4 regions of the Pseudomonas sp. P129 genome follow, and region 1 is predicted to be linked to each of the others. Evidence: predicted binding sites of a transcription regulator. Region 1 holds the regulator's gene; each other region holds the start of a gene.

Evidence for each region. The regulator FliA, encoded in region 1, starts transcription of late flagellar genes. The targets are predictions, from matches to a motif close to CTAAAGTTTNNNNNNNNNNNGCCGNTAA.
Region 2: the regulator FliA is predicted to act here: its motif matches at 1,215-1,242, upstream of KBY02_RS08380 (methyl-accepting chemotaxis protein).
Region 3: the regulator FliA is predicted to act here: its motif matches at 1,810-1,837, upstream of KBY02_RS16770 (methyl-accepting chemotaxis protein).
Region 4: the regulator FliA is predicted to act here: its motif matches at 1,374-1,401, upstream of flgM (flagellar biosynthesis anti-sigma factor FlgM).

Annotation. Positions count from the first base shown of each region.
Region 1 is NZ_JAGPYS010000017.1:58,993-62,289, reverse strand. It holds gene flhF (flagellar biosynthesis protein FlhF) at 1-694, shown strand, start outside; gene fleN (flagellar synthesis regulator FleN) at 810-1,643, shown strand; gene fliA (RNA polymerase sigma factor FliA) at 1,640-2,380, shown strand; gene KBY02_RS24735 (chemotaxis response regulator CheY) at 2,637-3,011, shown strand; gene KBY02_RS24730 (protein phosphatase CheZ) at 3,031-3,297, shown strand, end outside.
Region 2 is NZ_JAGPYS010000002.1:724,835-728,131, reverse strand. It holds gene poxB (ubiquinone-dependent pyruvate dehydrogenase) at 1-1,005, shown strand, start outside; gene KBY02_RS08380 (methyl-accepting chemotaxis protein) at 1,377-3,297, shown strand, end outside.
Region 3 is NZ_JAGPYS010000006.1:280,063-283,359, forward strand. It holds gene KBY02_RS16765 (chemotaxis protein CheW) at 1-13, opposite strand, end outside; gene KBY02_RS16770 (methyl-accepting chemotaxis protein) at 21-1,643, opposite strand; gene KBY02_RS16775 (NEL domain-containing protein) at 1,941-3,297, shown strand, end outside.
Region 4 is NZ_JAGPYS010000001.1:1,269,944-1,273,240, forward strand. It holds gene KBY02_RS05540 (flagellar brake protein) at 1-421, opposite strand, end outside; gene KBY02_RS05545 (flagella synthesis protein FlgN) at 504-971, opposite strand; gene flgM (flagellar biosynthesis anti-sigma factor FlgM) at 1,021-1,335, opposite strand; gene flgA (flagellar basal body P-ring formation chaperone FlgA) at 1,497-2,255, opposite strand; gene KBY02_RS05560 (chemotaxis protein CheV) at 2,333-3,259, shown strand.

The DNA of each region.
Region 1 (3,297 bases):
CGTCCCTGAAGTCGAGCCACTCGAAGAGGGCGGCGTGATTGCAATGGTCGGTCCTGCCGGCATGGGCAAGACCACCACGCTGGCCAAACTGGCAGCACGTTACGTGTTGAAGTATGGCCCGCAGAATATCGCACTGGTCAGCATGGACAGTTTCCGCATCGGCGCGCAGGAGCAGCTCAAGACCCTTGGGCGCATCCTCAACGTACCGGTCACCCATATCGATCCTGGCCAGTCTCTGGTTCAGGCGCTGGAACCGCTGCTGCGCAAGCGCGTGGTGCTGATTGACACCGCCGGCCTGCAGGCCAGTGACCCTGCGCTGCGCATGCAGCTGGAAAGCCTCGCGGGTCGTGGCATCAAGTCGCGCAACTATCTGGTACTGGCAACCACCAGCCAGAAGCAGGTGCTGACAGCCGCGTATCACAGTTACAAACGTTGTGGCTTGGCCGGATGCATTCTGACCAAGCTTGATGAAACAGCCAGCCTCGGTGAAGTCCTGAGCCTGGCGATCAGTCACGAATTACCTGTGGCCTACCTCACGGACGGACCACGCATTCCTGATGACCTGCATACCCCGCGTCGTCATCAACTGGTAAGCCGCGCGGTGAGTGTGCAAATGCAGGATGAGCCTAGTGAAGAAGCAATGGCTGATATGTTTGCTGACCTCTATCACACCCCTGGCAAGAGAGTGGGTTAAGTGATGGATATTATTGGAATGTCCCTGCGTCAACGGTCTGCCATGCGGTGTTCATTTGCGCACGTGCAGCCCTCGATGTGGTTTCGGTCTACGCAAGACAAGGTAAAGAAATAACATGGGCAGCATGCATCCCGTACAGGTTATCGCGGTGACCGGTGGCAAAGGTGGCGTCGGTAAGACTAACGTGTCAGTGAACCTTTCACTGGCCCTCGCCGAGCTCGGCCGTCGCGTCATGCTGCTGGACGCCGATCTGGGTCTGGCCAATGTCGACGTGCTGCTTGGGTTGACGCCCAAGCGCACGCTTGCCGATGTCATCGAGGGGCGTTGTGAGTTGCGCGACGTGCTGTTGCAGGGGCCGGGCGGGGTTCGGATCGTACCCGCTGCGTCCGGCACCCAGAGCATGGTGCATCTGTCGCCCGCTCAGCATGCCGGCCTGATCCAGGCGTTCAGCGAGATTGGCGACAACCTCGATGTGCTGGTGATCGACACAGCCGCCGGTATCGGCGAGTCGGTGGTCAGCTTCGTGCGCGCCGCTCAGGAAGTGCTGCTGGTGGTGTGCGACGAGCCCACGTCGATCACCGATGCCTACGCCCTGATCAAACTGCTCAACCGCGATTACGGCATGAACCGCTTCCGGGTGCTGGCCAACATGGCACAGAGCCCGCAGGAAGGGCGCAACCTGTTCGCCAAACTGACCAAAGTGACGGATCGTTTTCTCGATGTTGCGCTGCAGTATGTAGGCGCCGTGCCGTACGACGAATGCGTACGCAAGGCTGTACAGAAACAGCGCGCCGTTTACGAAGCATTCCCGCGTTCCAAATGTGCACTGGCCTTCAAGGCCATTGCCCAGAAGGTTGATACCTGGCCGTTGCCAGCCAACCCGCGGGGTCATCTCGAGTTCTTCGTTGAGCGACTCGTTCACCAGACCAGTGCAGGGCCTGTGCAATGACTGCGAGCGGCTACCAGATGTACAGCAAGACTTCCCGTAATTCACAATACGAGTTGATCGAGCGCTATGCGCCCTTGGTCAAGCGTATCGCTTATCATCTGCTGGCGCGCTTGCCGGCCAGCGTGCAGGTCGAGGATCTGATCCAGGCCGGCATGATCGGCCTGCTTGAAGTCTCCACCAAGTATGATTCCACCAAGGGTGCGAGTTTCGAGACCTATGCCGGCATCCGCATCCGTGGTGCGATGCTCGATGAAGTGCGCAAGGGGGACTGGGCGCCACGCTCGGTACACCGCAATACGCGCATGGTGAGTGACGCAATTCGGGCAATTGAAGCTAAAACCGGCCGTGACGCTAAAGATCACGAGGTTGCGGCCGAACTCCAGTTAAGTCTCGATGATTACTACGGGATTTTGAACGATACCTTGGGCAGCCGCCTCTTCAGTTTCGACGACCTGCTGCAGGACGGCGATCATGAAGGGCTGCACGAGGATGGCGCAAGCGGTTCGCTTGAGCCGTCGCGCGACCTGGAAGACGAGCGCTTCCAGGCTGCGTTGGCCGATGCAATTGCCAATCTGCCAGAGCGTGAGCGTCTGGTGTTGGCGCTGTACTACGACGAAGAGCTGAACCTCAAGGAAATCGGAGAGGTTCTGGGGGTCAGCGAATCTCGGGTCAGTCAGTTACACAGCCAGTGCGCAGCTCGTTTGCGAGGGCGTTTGGGGGAGTGGCGAGCGCGTTGACAGGCAATGTGCGGTCTATGGCCGCGCGTTGACTGCAAGCCGGCTGTGCAGAGCGTTACGTGGTAACAGGATGGACCCGTCAGAAGCCTGTCAGGCATTGCCTTGATGGGCTTGTTTCTCAGGTCTTTGCCTGTTGTTGTGCCAAGCCCGTCGTCGTTTCGTACAGCCGGGGGTGTGCTGTGCCAGTATTGAGTGAACAGCGTGTTCAGGTGCTGAACGCGTTAAAGACTGCTTGGAGGTCGAATTGGACAAGAACATGAAAATCCTCATCGTTGATGACTTCTCAACGATGCGGCGGATCATCAAGAACCTTTTGCGTGATCTGGGGTTTACCAACACATCGGAAGCGGATGATGGTCTGACCGCATTGCCGATGCTGCAGAGCGGTGCCTTTGACTTTCTGGTGACGGACTGGAACATGCCTGGCATGTCCGGTATCGATCTGCTGCGCGAAGTCCGCAAGGACGAACGCCTCAAGAGCCTTCCCGTGCTGATGGTCACTGCCGAAGCCAAGCGTGAGCAGATCATTGAAGCTGCCCAGGCTGGGGTGAACGGTTATGTAGTCAAGCCATTCACTGCCCAAGCCCTGAAAGACAAGATCGACAAGATCTTTGAACGCGTCAATAGCTGATGCAAGCCGCGAGGGCGCTATGGATAACAATGATTCGATGGCCGACTTTGAGTCGACCTTAAAAAGACACGCGCAGGAACTTGTCACCAGCCTTGAAAAGGGTCGTTTTGGTGACGCTGTGCAACTGATCCACGAACTCAATCAGACACGCGACCGCGGCCTTTATCAGGAAGTGGGCAAGCTGACTCGTGAGCTGCACAGTGCAATCGTAAACTTTCACATTGATCCGCACATGCCTCAAGCCGAGGAAGTGTCGCAGATCACGGATGCTACCGAACGCCTGTCG
Region 2 (3,297 bases), on a different contig from region 1:
GTTGAGTACGACAACCCGTTCGACGTCGGCATGACCGGCCTGATCGGTTTCAGCTCCGGCTACCATGCCATGCTGTCCTGCGACACACTGGTGATTCTGGGCAGCAGCTTTCCGTACCGGAATTTCTACCCTGAAAAAGCCGATATCATCCAGATAGACCTCGATCCGACTCAGATCGGTCGCCGTACGCCGGTGGCGCTGGGTCTGGTTGGTGGGGTGCGGGAAACCCTTGAAGCGCTTCAGCCAAAACTGAAGCCGCATACCGATCGCCGTTTCCTCGACAAGGCCCTCAAGCATTACGCCAAGGCCCGGGAAGAACTGGACGAGCTGGCCACTCCGACGCCGGATGGCGCGCCGATTCACCCGCAGTACCTCACTCGACTGGTCGACGAGCAGGCGGATGCCGATGCGATCTTTACCGTCGACGTCGGTACGCCGACGCTGTGGGCGGCGCGCTACCTGCACATGAACGGCAAGCGCAGTCTGCTCGGCTCGTTCAACCACGGCTCGATGGCCAATGCCTTGCCGCAAGCTCTGGGGGCCAAGGCTGAACACCCGGATCGTCAGGTCATCGCCCTGTGTGGCGACGGCGGCCTGTCGATGTTGCTGGGCGACCTGCTAAGCATTCGTCAGCTGAACCTGCCTATCAAGATGGTGGTGTTCAACAACAGCTCGCTGGGCTTTGTCGACATGGAAATGAAAGCCAGCGGCTACGTGCCGCACGGCACTGATCTGCATGAAACCAACTTCGCCGGGATTGCCCTGGGCGCAGGTATTCTGGGCCTGCGTGTCGAGAACGCCGAAGAGCTGCCCGCCGCCTTGCGCAAGGCGTTCGATCATCCCGGTCCAGTGCTGATCGACGTTGTCACCGCCAAGCAGGAGCTGGGCATTCCACCGAAAATCAAGCTGGCACAGGCCAAGGGCTTCAGCCTGTACATGATGCGCGCGATCATGAGCGGACGCGGCAGTGAAGTGGTGGAACTGGCGAAAACCAACCTGCGTTAATACATTATAAAAACGTATCGGTTGAATAGAAAAAAGTTGCAACTTCTACCCACTGAGATTGTCACCGCTGTTACAGGTGACAATGTCGGTGTCTTTATATTTCCCTTCTCATCATGACCGCCCAAGGCGGTCATTTCTTTGTGGATCCAAACTTCGCTCACTCTGTGCTTATTGAGTTCGCTATTTGAACTAACAAATTCAAATAGTGGGTAAAGCTTCCCGGCAGACAGCCGAGACAGTGATACGGGAGCAAGACCGGCTACGGCAGGCTGATTACCGAACAGTCCCTGGCGACAAAAAAACGTCGACGCTACAGAACGTTACGCCCTGGATATTCTTTATAGAAAAGTCTGCATGTCATGAGGTCTGCAATGCTTAGAAATGCTCCTTTGAGTATGAAACTGCTGCTTATTTTAATATTCCCCCTATTGGGCTTCCTGGCCTTCGCAGGTCTGTTCGTTGCTGACAAAAGCGAAAATCTCGGTGATATGAGGCGCGCGGTGACAGCCACCGCGGTTGCACAGAAACTGAGTAACGTGGTCACCACCATTCAGCGTGAGCGCGGCGCCAGCGGCGTGTTTCTGGGCAGCGGCGGCAAGTCCATGCAGGATAAGCTGAAGGCCTTTCGTCAGGAAACCGACAAGGCGATAAGCGAGATGCGCACCCAGTCGACCGACGGTATTCCCAGCCCCGACAAAGTCTACCGCGCACTGGATGACCTGACCGCGCTGCGCCTCAAGATCGATACGCTGGGGATCAACAACACCGAGTCCTCTACGCGGTTCACCGACGTTATCAAAACACTCGTCGGGTTCTCCTATTCGCTGGAAGCGAGTATCGAAGATCCGGAAATACTGCGTGGCCTGAGTTCGCTCAACCAGTTCGTGGATATGAAGGAGCGTGCCGGTCGCGAGCGCGTACTGCTCGTTCAGGCGTTCAACCAGAACCGCTTTGATGCGCCACTGTTATCGCGCTTCAGTCGTAACCTCGGAGAGTTCTCCGGCTACCTCGAAGCCTTTCAACGCTGGTCCCCTGAAGTATTCAAGACCAAACTCAATGATGTCATGCAGCAGCCGGGCTCGCTGGAAGTGGCCCGCTTGCAACGTCTGGGCTTCGATACCCCGATGGGTGATCCGCTCAACGTCAAGCCGGAAGACTGGTTCAACCTTGCCACCGCACGTATCGACATGATGGCCAATGTAGAAGCAGAGCTTGGCCAGAACGTCGTCGGCCTGGCAACGGATGCGCGCAGCTCCGCTCAAAGCAGCCTGTACGTGGCGGTTGCCATCGTTGTCCTGATGCTGATCGTGGTGCTGTGGCTGGCGTCGGTGATCATCCGCAACATCAAGGTTGCGGTTGTCGATGTGAACCGCACGCTGATGGCACTTTCCACACGTGATCTGACCGCCCGGACCCGTTATGTCGGCAAGGACGAGTTCGGCGAGATCTCGCGCAATCTGGACAACATGGCGCAACAGATCAGTGATGTCATCCGCGACATCGGCAGCGCCACGGCACAGGTTGCCACCGCCGCCGAGCAGTCTTCCGCAGTGGCGTTGCAAACCAATCAGAACGTGGCGCAACAACGCCAGGGCACTGATCAGGTCGCCACTGCCATCAGCGAGATGAGTGCCACGGTGAAGGATGTAGCACGCAGCACCACTGACGCGGCCGAGATGTCGCAGCGCGTCAACAACAGCACCCTGCAGGGCAAGACCGAAATCGACAACACCATCGGCCTGATTCAGGGGCTCTCGGTGCAGGCAGAAGAGACTTCACGGATCATTGATGAGCTCAAGGGCGAGAGCAACTCGATCTCCTCGGTGCTCGATGTCATTCGTGGCGTCGCCGACCAGACCAACCTGCTGGCGCTCAACGCAGCCATCGAGGCTGCGCGTGCCGGCGAGCAGGGGCGTGGTTTCGCGGTGGTTGCCGACGAAGTGCGCAATCTGGCCAAGAAGACTCAGGACTCTACCGTCAGCATCCAGAAAATGATCGCCAACCTGCAGTCCGGTTCAGAACGCGCTGCCGCGTCGATGCAGGAAACCCTGGGCAAGGCGCAGGAGGGTGCCAGCAACGTCGTACGCGCTGGTGAACTGCTGGAAGAAATTGCCGAGGGCATCGCGACCATCAGCGACCGCAACATCCAGGTCGCTTCGGCCGCTGAAGAGCAAAGCCTGGTGGCCGAAGAGATCCACCGCAATGTCGACGACATCAACTCGCTGGTCATCCAGGTCAGTGCCGGTGCCGAGCAGACCGCCGTCACCAGTCGCGAACTCGCGCGTCTGGCCG
Region 3 (3,297 bases), on a different contig from region 1:
AGTGATCGCTCATTGATCGTTCAGACCTTGAAACGCGAAACGCCACTGCGCAGCCCGACCGCGACCTGACTCAACTCGTCGATGGCGAAACTGGCTTGACGCAGTGATTCGACGGTCTGGCTGCTGGCATCCGCCAGTTGCACCAGCGCCTGGTTGATCTGTTCGGCGCCGGTGGCCTGAGCCTGCATGCCTTCGTTGACCATCAGCACACGGGGTGCCAACGCCTGAACCTGATGGATGATCTGCGACAATTGCTCGCCGACCTGAGTGACCTCGAACATGCCGCGGCGCACCTCTTCGGAAAACTTGTCCATACCCATCACGCCAGCAGACACCGCCGACTGGATTTCCCGCACCATCTGCTCGATGTCATACGTGGCGACGGCAGTCTGGTCGGCCAGGCGACGCACCTCGGTGGCCACCACTGCAAACCCGCGACCGTATTCACCGGCCTTTTCGGCCTCGATGGCGGCATTGAGCGACAGCAGGTTGGTCTGGTCGGCGACCTTGACGATGGTGACGACGACCTGATTGATGTTGCCGGCCTTCTCGTTGAGGATCGCCAGCTTGGCGTTGACCAGATTGGCAGCGCCCATCACCTGATGCATGGTGTCTTCCATGCGTGCCAGGCCCTGCTGGCCGGAACCGGCGAGCACCGAAGCCTGGTCTGCCGCCGAAGTGACTTCGGTCATGGTCCGCACCAGGTCCCGCGAAGTGGCGGCGATTTCCCGCGACGTCGCGCCGATCTCGGTGGTGGTTGCCGCGGTCTCGGTGGCGGTAGCCTGCTGCTGGCGGGACGTTGCAGCGATCTCGGTGACCGAGGTCGTGACCTGTACCGAAGAGCGCTGCGCCTGCGCTACCAGCGCGGTGAGCTCGGAGACCATGTCGTTGAAGCCGGTCTCGACCGCATTGAACTCGTCCTTGCGCGACAGGTTCAGCCGGGTACTCAGATCGCCCTTGCGCATGACGTCCAGAATACTCACGATCATCTGCATCGGAGAGGTGATCGAGCGCATCAGCAGCAGCCCGCAGGCCGCCGCCGCCATGACCGCGATCAGCAGAGAGAGCACCATGCTGATCTTGGCACCCAGCACAGCGTTGACGATATTGGTGGTGGACTGGTCAGCCAGTTGCTTGTTGGCAACGATCAGGTCTCTGAGCTGCAGACGGCCCTCGCTCCAGACCGGATTGAGCTCGTTGTAAAACTCATCGCGAGCGCCCGCATAATCACCGCGTTCGTACTTGGCGTGAACGTCGGCAAGCATGCGCGAATAGACCTCGCGGCGCTTTTCGAACACCGCGAAGCTGGCCCTGTCCGTGTCATCGAAGATGGATTTCTTGTAGCCGTCCATCTGCGACTGAAGGGCGTCTTCAAACCCCTTGAACTGATCCTTTTCCTGCTTGGTCAGCGGCCGCCCCTGCCCTTCGGCAATCAGCTCCAGCGTGCGGATGTAACTCTCGCCCCAGGCACTGCGCACCAGGGTGCTGTAGTAGACGCCGGGCAACGCATCGAGACGCACATCTTCCTCGCTGGACTCGATGGACAACAACCGTGAATAAGATACAACGACCATCAGTAGCATGATTGCGATGATGACGGCGAAACTCGCCAGAATCCGTTGGCGCAAGGTCCAGTTCTTCACAGTCAGCCCTCAAGAGTTCAACGACGGCGTCGGGCCGTGTTCAAGAAGCGGACCGACGGACGGCCCAAACGGCGTGAGTATAGCCCAGCCGTAAAACGTTACATGGGTAATACAGAACGAAGTCACGGCCGCTATCGATCGCCACTCTTTCGTCCCGCTTCATGTCTTGTCGGCCATCGCCACCACTACTTGAGCAACGGTCTTCAGAAACAGCGGGAGTACATAGATAGTTAGCACTTGCACGGCAAGTCGCGGCCGTAAGCTTTGTCGCCTGTTCATTCACGACAAGGCACTTAAATGCTGGATCTATCTCCGTCGGGCAAGGCTCCTGCACTCCCGCATCTGCAACTGATAAAAGACAAATCCCCCGAGTGGCTGCTTCAGGCCGAGCCGGCGACCCATGCAGCCTTGCGCAAGGCTTCGCGGCGCCCCGTGCAATGGCTGGCGAGCGCACGCAAGTCCAACCCTGATCAGCTCGCCGAGCTGCAGCGCCTGTACGCCGAGCACCGCGAGTACGAGCAACAGGTTCGTCCGACGCTGGATCGCCTGTCGACGCTGGAGGACTTCGCAAGGCCCCTGCTGACAGCCGCCATCAAGGATCGCTTCGGACTGCAGGTGGACGTCGCCGACACCTGGCTGTTCCATGCCAGTCGTGCGCGGGTCGACCAATCATTCAATACGGCATCCAGAGACCCGCTAACGCAGGCAAACATTGCCCTGAAGGCCGCGACCCAGAGCCTGCTCAAGGCCGCGTTGCAGAACTTCGAAGCCTGGGAAACAGTTCCGGGCGCAATGGATTCCAGCACCGGCCTCAAGGCCCAGGTGTTTTCTTCGTTTGAAATCATCGGCCCACAGATCAGCGGAAAGTCCCTGCCGCTCTCCCCGACCGGCTTTGCGGCGCTGTGCCGTGAGCTGGACCTGGGCGGCCAATATCAGGCGCATATCCAGGCCGTCTTCAGCAGGCCTTCGAGCCCCGACGAAACTGCAGACGCTGCGGCATCCAGACTGCGCCAGAGCTTCATGCAACTGGAGGCATCGTCGATCCGGCTGCAGTTGCAGATGGCCTCCCTGCAACAGCAGATCGGCCCGGATTTGCAAAGCGCATTACTGGAGTTTCTCGACGGCAAGCAACATGTCCGACTTGATAACAGGCCGGTCAACTGCAGCGTACTGTGCCTGGGCGATATCGAACTAACCGGTCTTCTGGTGATTGGCAAAGACCGGGATATTGCCACTCAGGCAGAAAGGATTGTGGTGTATATCCCGGATGACCCCGTTGCGCCGCTGAAGGAATACGACTCGGTCGAAGTCTTCATAAATGCGTTGCGTGAGCGGATGTTCATCAACGGCTACCTGAACTTCTTCATGCGTTTCGTACCTGCACGCCATCGAAGTACCGTATTTGAAAAGTTGTCCGAACGCCTGTACCCCAAAGTCAAGAAAGGCGGCATTTTCGAACGTCAGTGGCTGGAGCGTGAAGCGGACCGAAACGCCCGGCTCGACCTGAGAGAAACCGTGCTGCAAGGCCCGCTGCTGGACAACCTGCATGAGCGCAAATGCGCGGCGTTGCGCGACGACGCACTGTTTCATGGTGTGCCGACTGCGGCACAGGACCAGAAGACCTTCGATGAGCGGGTGCAGTACTTCATGGACA
Region 4 (3,297 bases), on a different contig from region 1:
CGACGTCGACCAGCTGCGCCAGCTTCAGCGCGGCCCGGAAGGCGTTGCGGCGCTGGTGATAAACCACTTCCTCAGGCATCGGGCCGCGGTACATGCGTTGACCGTCGGTGCTGAGGATGTCCATCTGCGCAGTACTTTCCCAGGCAATCCGCACGCCGTCATGAAAGCCTTCGACACGGAAGGATTCGCCGTTGCTCAGAAAGCGTTCGCCATCGCGGGGGATCATTTCGTCGAGGGCCATGACGTTGTTGTCACGGTCGACTTCAAGCAGATAACTCTGAAAGCGCTGGGGACGCTCGTGAAAGGTAATGATCAGAGGATCATGACTCTCGAGTAGCAGCCGCAGGTTAGCGGCAATTTCCAAAGGTGTATTGAGAACCTTCGGGGGCTGCGGAGCATCGTCCGCGCTTGAGCCATTCACGTTCTTGAATCTCCAGGCAAAATACTACGGCAACGCAACAGCAGGCATTCTGCCACTATGCACGAAACCTTGATACAGGAAGTTACGCCTGGCTCAGAGGGCGTGGTTTTGCTCTAAGCGCAGTCGATCCGCGGCTGTCATAGAGTGTAGGCGTATCGCCACCGTTCAGGATGCGAAGCTGGTGAGCGGTACTGACCTGTTGCAACTGGATCAGACTACCATTGCGCTCGTTGAGCGTCTGGCATTCGTTGATCAACGTATTCAGTTCGTCGGCGGCCAGCAGCAATTGCTCACCGATATCCGACTGGCTGGCCAGTTGCTGGAGACCACTGCGATTGGCAGGCAGCCCCATGCCCGCAAGCACCTGGCTACGTTTGCGACCATGCTGGTCGAGAAGAATGACCAGCGCCTGTTTCTGCGCCAGCACCTGCTCCATCTCGCCCATGTCGCGGCCGTGAAGAATCAGTGATTCGGCCTGCAACAGCTCAAGAAGCTGTCGGGCCGAAACCATGTCGTCAGTGATCATCTGCAGCAAAGTAGTGTCTTGCATCGCATGCTCTGGTTTTTAAGCGTCCAGAATATCCAGCGCCAGCCTTGGCTTAGCGTTGGGTTTCGAAATTCAACAGTTTGCTGGCGACACGGTTGCTGTCCACTGTGTAACTACCGTCGGCGATGGCCTGTTTGAGCTCGGCAACCCGAGCACTGTTGACGGTTGGCAGATCGGTCAGCTTGTCCGTGATTTTCTGCAACTGTTGAGCCTCACTGCTCAAGGAAAAAGTTTCCCCGGTGCTTTTGACACCTGCGGTGACGGCAGGGGCTGGAGCATCGGTTTTGGCGGTGTCTTTACTGGCGCTGGTACGTGAAGCACCGGCAACAGACTGTGAGTTGTTAAGGCGACTGAAATCTATGACCATGATTGAAAAAACCTCTGGGTGTTTGGACGCTTGCCTTGTTTTCGGCCAACCCCCATCAAACTTTAGGCTGATTGTGAGAAAGCTTCCCAATAGACGACATTTGCCGTCGGGCATTCCCCGCAGTCTAAAAAAAACACACCCTTCGCGCCACCATCAATGCACTACATAGCGACTTCCACCTGCCCTGGGCCGGTGACACTTGCCTTGATCACCCGCTGGGAATTGAGGTTTTTCACCCGTATCTGTTCGTTGAAGCCTCCATCGGACATCGCTTCGCCGGGCATGCGCACCGCCAGCGAGCCGCTGCGGGCGATGATCACCACCTGATCGCCCTTGTGAATCATTTGTGGCTGCTCAAGCGCCACCGGGGTGATGACCTGGTCGATGACCATCTGTCGGACAACCTTCTGACCGACTGCCTGATCCAGCGATGCCAGGAAACCCTGACCCAGGCTGCTGACATCCCGCTCGCGCATCGCGACGTCTTCTTCGGTGACGATCGCGTCACGTTTGAGCGGGCGCATCACGGTCACGACGTTGCGATACAGCAACACCTGGGCGGGCACAAACACCGTCCAGGGCGAAGAACCTTCGCAGCGTACCCGCACGGTAACCCGGCCAACCGGGCGAGGACTTTCCAGTGTGGCTGTCAAATCCTTGTCGCAGGCACCCATCCTTAAACGCGGGTCGAGCTGCTTGACCTGTATCTCATGACGCCCGTCAATCTGGTTGGTTGCCAAATAGTCTTCTACTGTGAACTCAAGAAACCCTTGGGTGACGCCGATAAGCTGCTCAGGCAGTGTGAAATTCTCGGCACGAGCGAGGGTCACCGTGCTGGAAAGGCACAGCAGGGCGATTGCGCACAGAAGCCTGCGGGTTTCTAATGCGAGGTGTCGAGAAATTGTCGTCTTTGCGTTCATGAAGTAATAAATAGCAAAGCCCGTGCCGCTTGTTGATCTGGTGTCTGGGCGGCGGTCATTTTGTAAGGGGGTTCGGCATGGCAGGTGTAATGGATTCGGTAAACCAGCGAACTCAGCTGGTGGGTCAGAATCGCCTGGAGCTGCTCTTGTTCCGTCTCGACGGCAAGCAGCTCTATGGGATCAACGTCTTCAAGGTAAAAGAAGTACTGCAATGCCCGAAACTCACCATCATGCCCAAATCGAGCAAGATCGTTCGGGGCGTGGCCAATATTCGTGGCGGCACGATCCCGATCATGGATCTGGCAATGGCGACAGGTTCCACGGGGATGATTTCGCTGGTTAATTCCTTCGTCATCATTACCGAGTACAACACCAAGGTTCAGGGCTTTCTGGTGCATTCTGTCGAACGCATCGTCAACATGAACTGGGAAGAGATTCATCCACCACCCAAGGGCACCGGGCGCGATCATTACCTGACCGCCGTGACCCGGGTTGATAACCAGCTGGTGGAAATCATCGACGTCGAGAAAATTCTCGCCGAAGTCGCGCCAGTGTCCGAAGAAATCTCGGTCGGTGTCATTGACGCCGAGGTTCAGCACAAGGCTGTCTCCCTGCGTGTGCTGACGGTCGACGACTCGTCGGTGGCCCGTAAGCAGGTGAGCCGCTGCCTGGAAACCGTCGGGGTGGAAGTCGTAGCGCTCAACGATGGTCGTCAGGCGCTGGATTACCTGCTCAAGATGGTTGCAGAAGGCAAAAAACCTGAAGAAGAGTTCCTGATGATGATCTCCGACATTGAAATGCCGGAGATGGATGGCTATACCCTTACCGCAGCAATACGCAATGATCCACGCATGCAGAAGATGCACATCACTTTGCATACCTCGCTGTCAGGGGTATTCAACCAGGCGATGGTCAAGAAAGTCGGCGCGGATGATTTTCTCGCGAAATTCAGGCCTGATGATCTGGCGGCCAGGGTCGTTGCGCGGATCAAGGCAGCAGAATAACCAGCCGGGGGCGTCGTCCCCGGTGATTCACATGATTT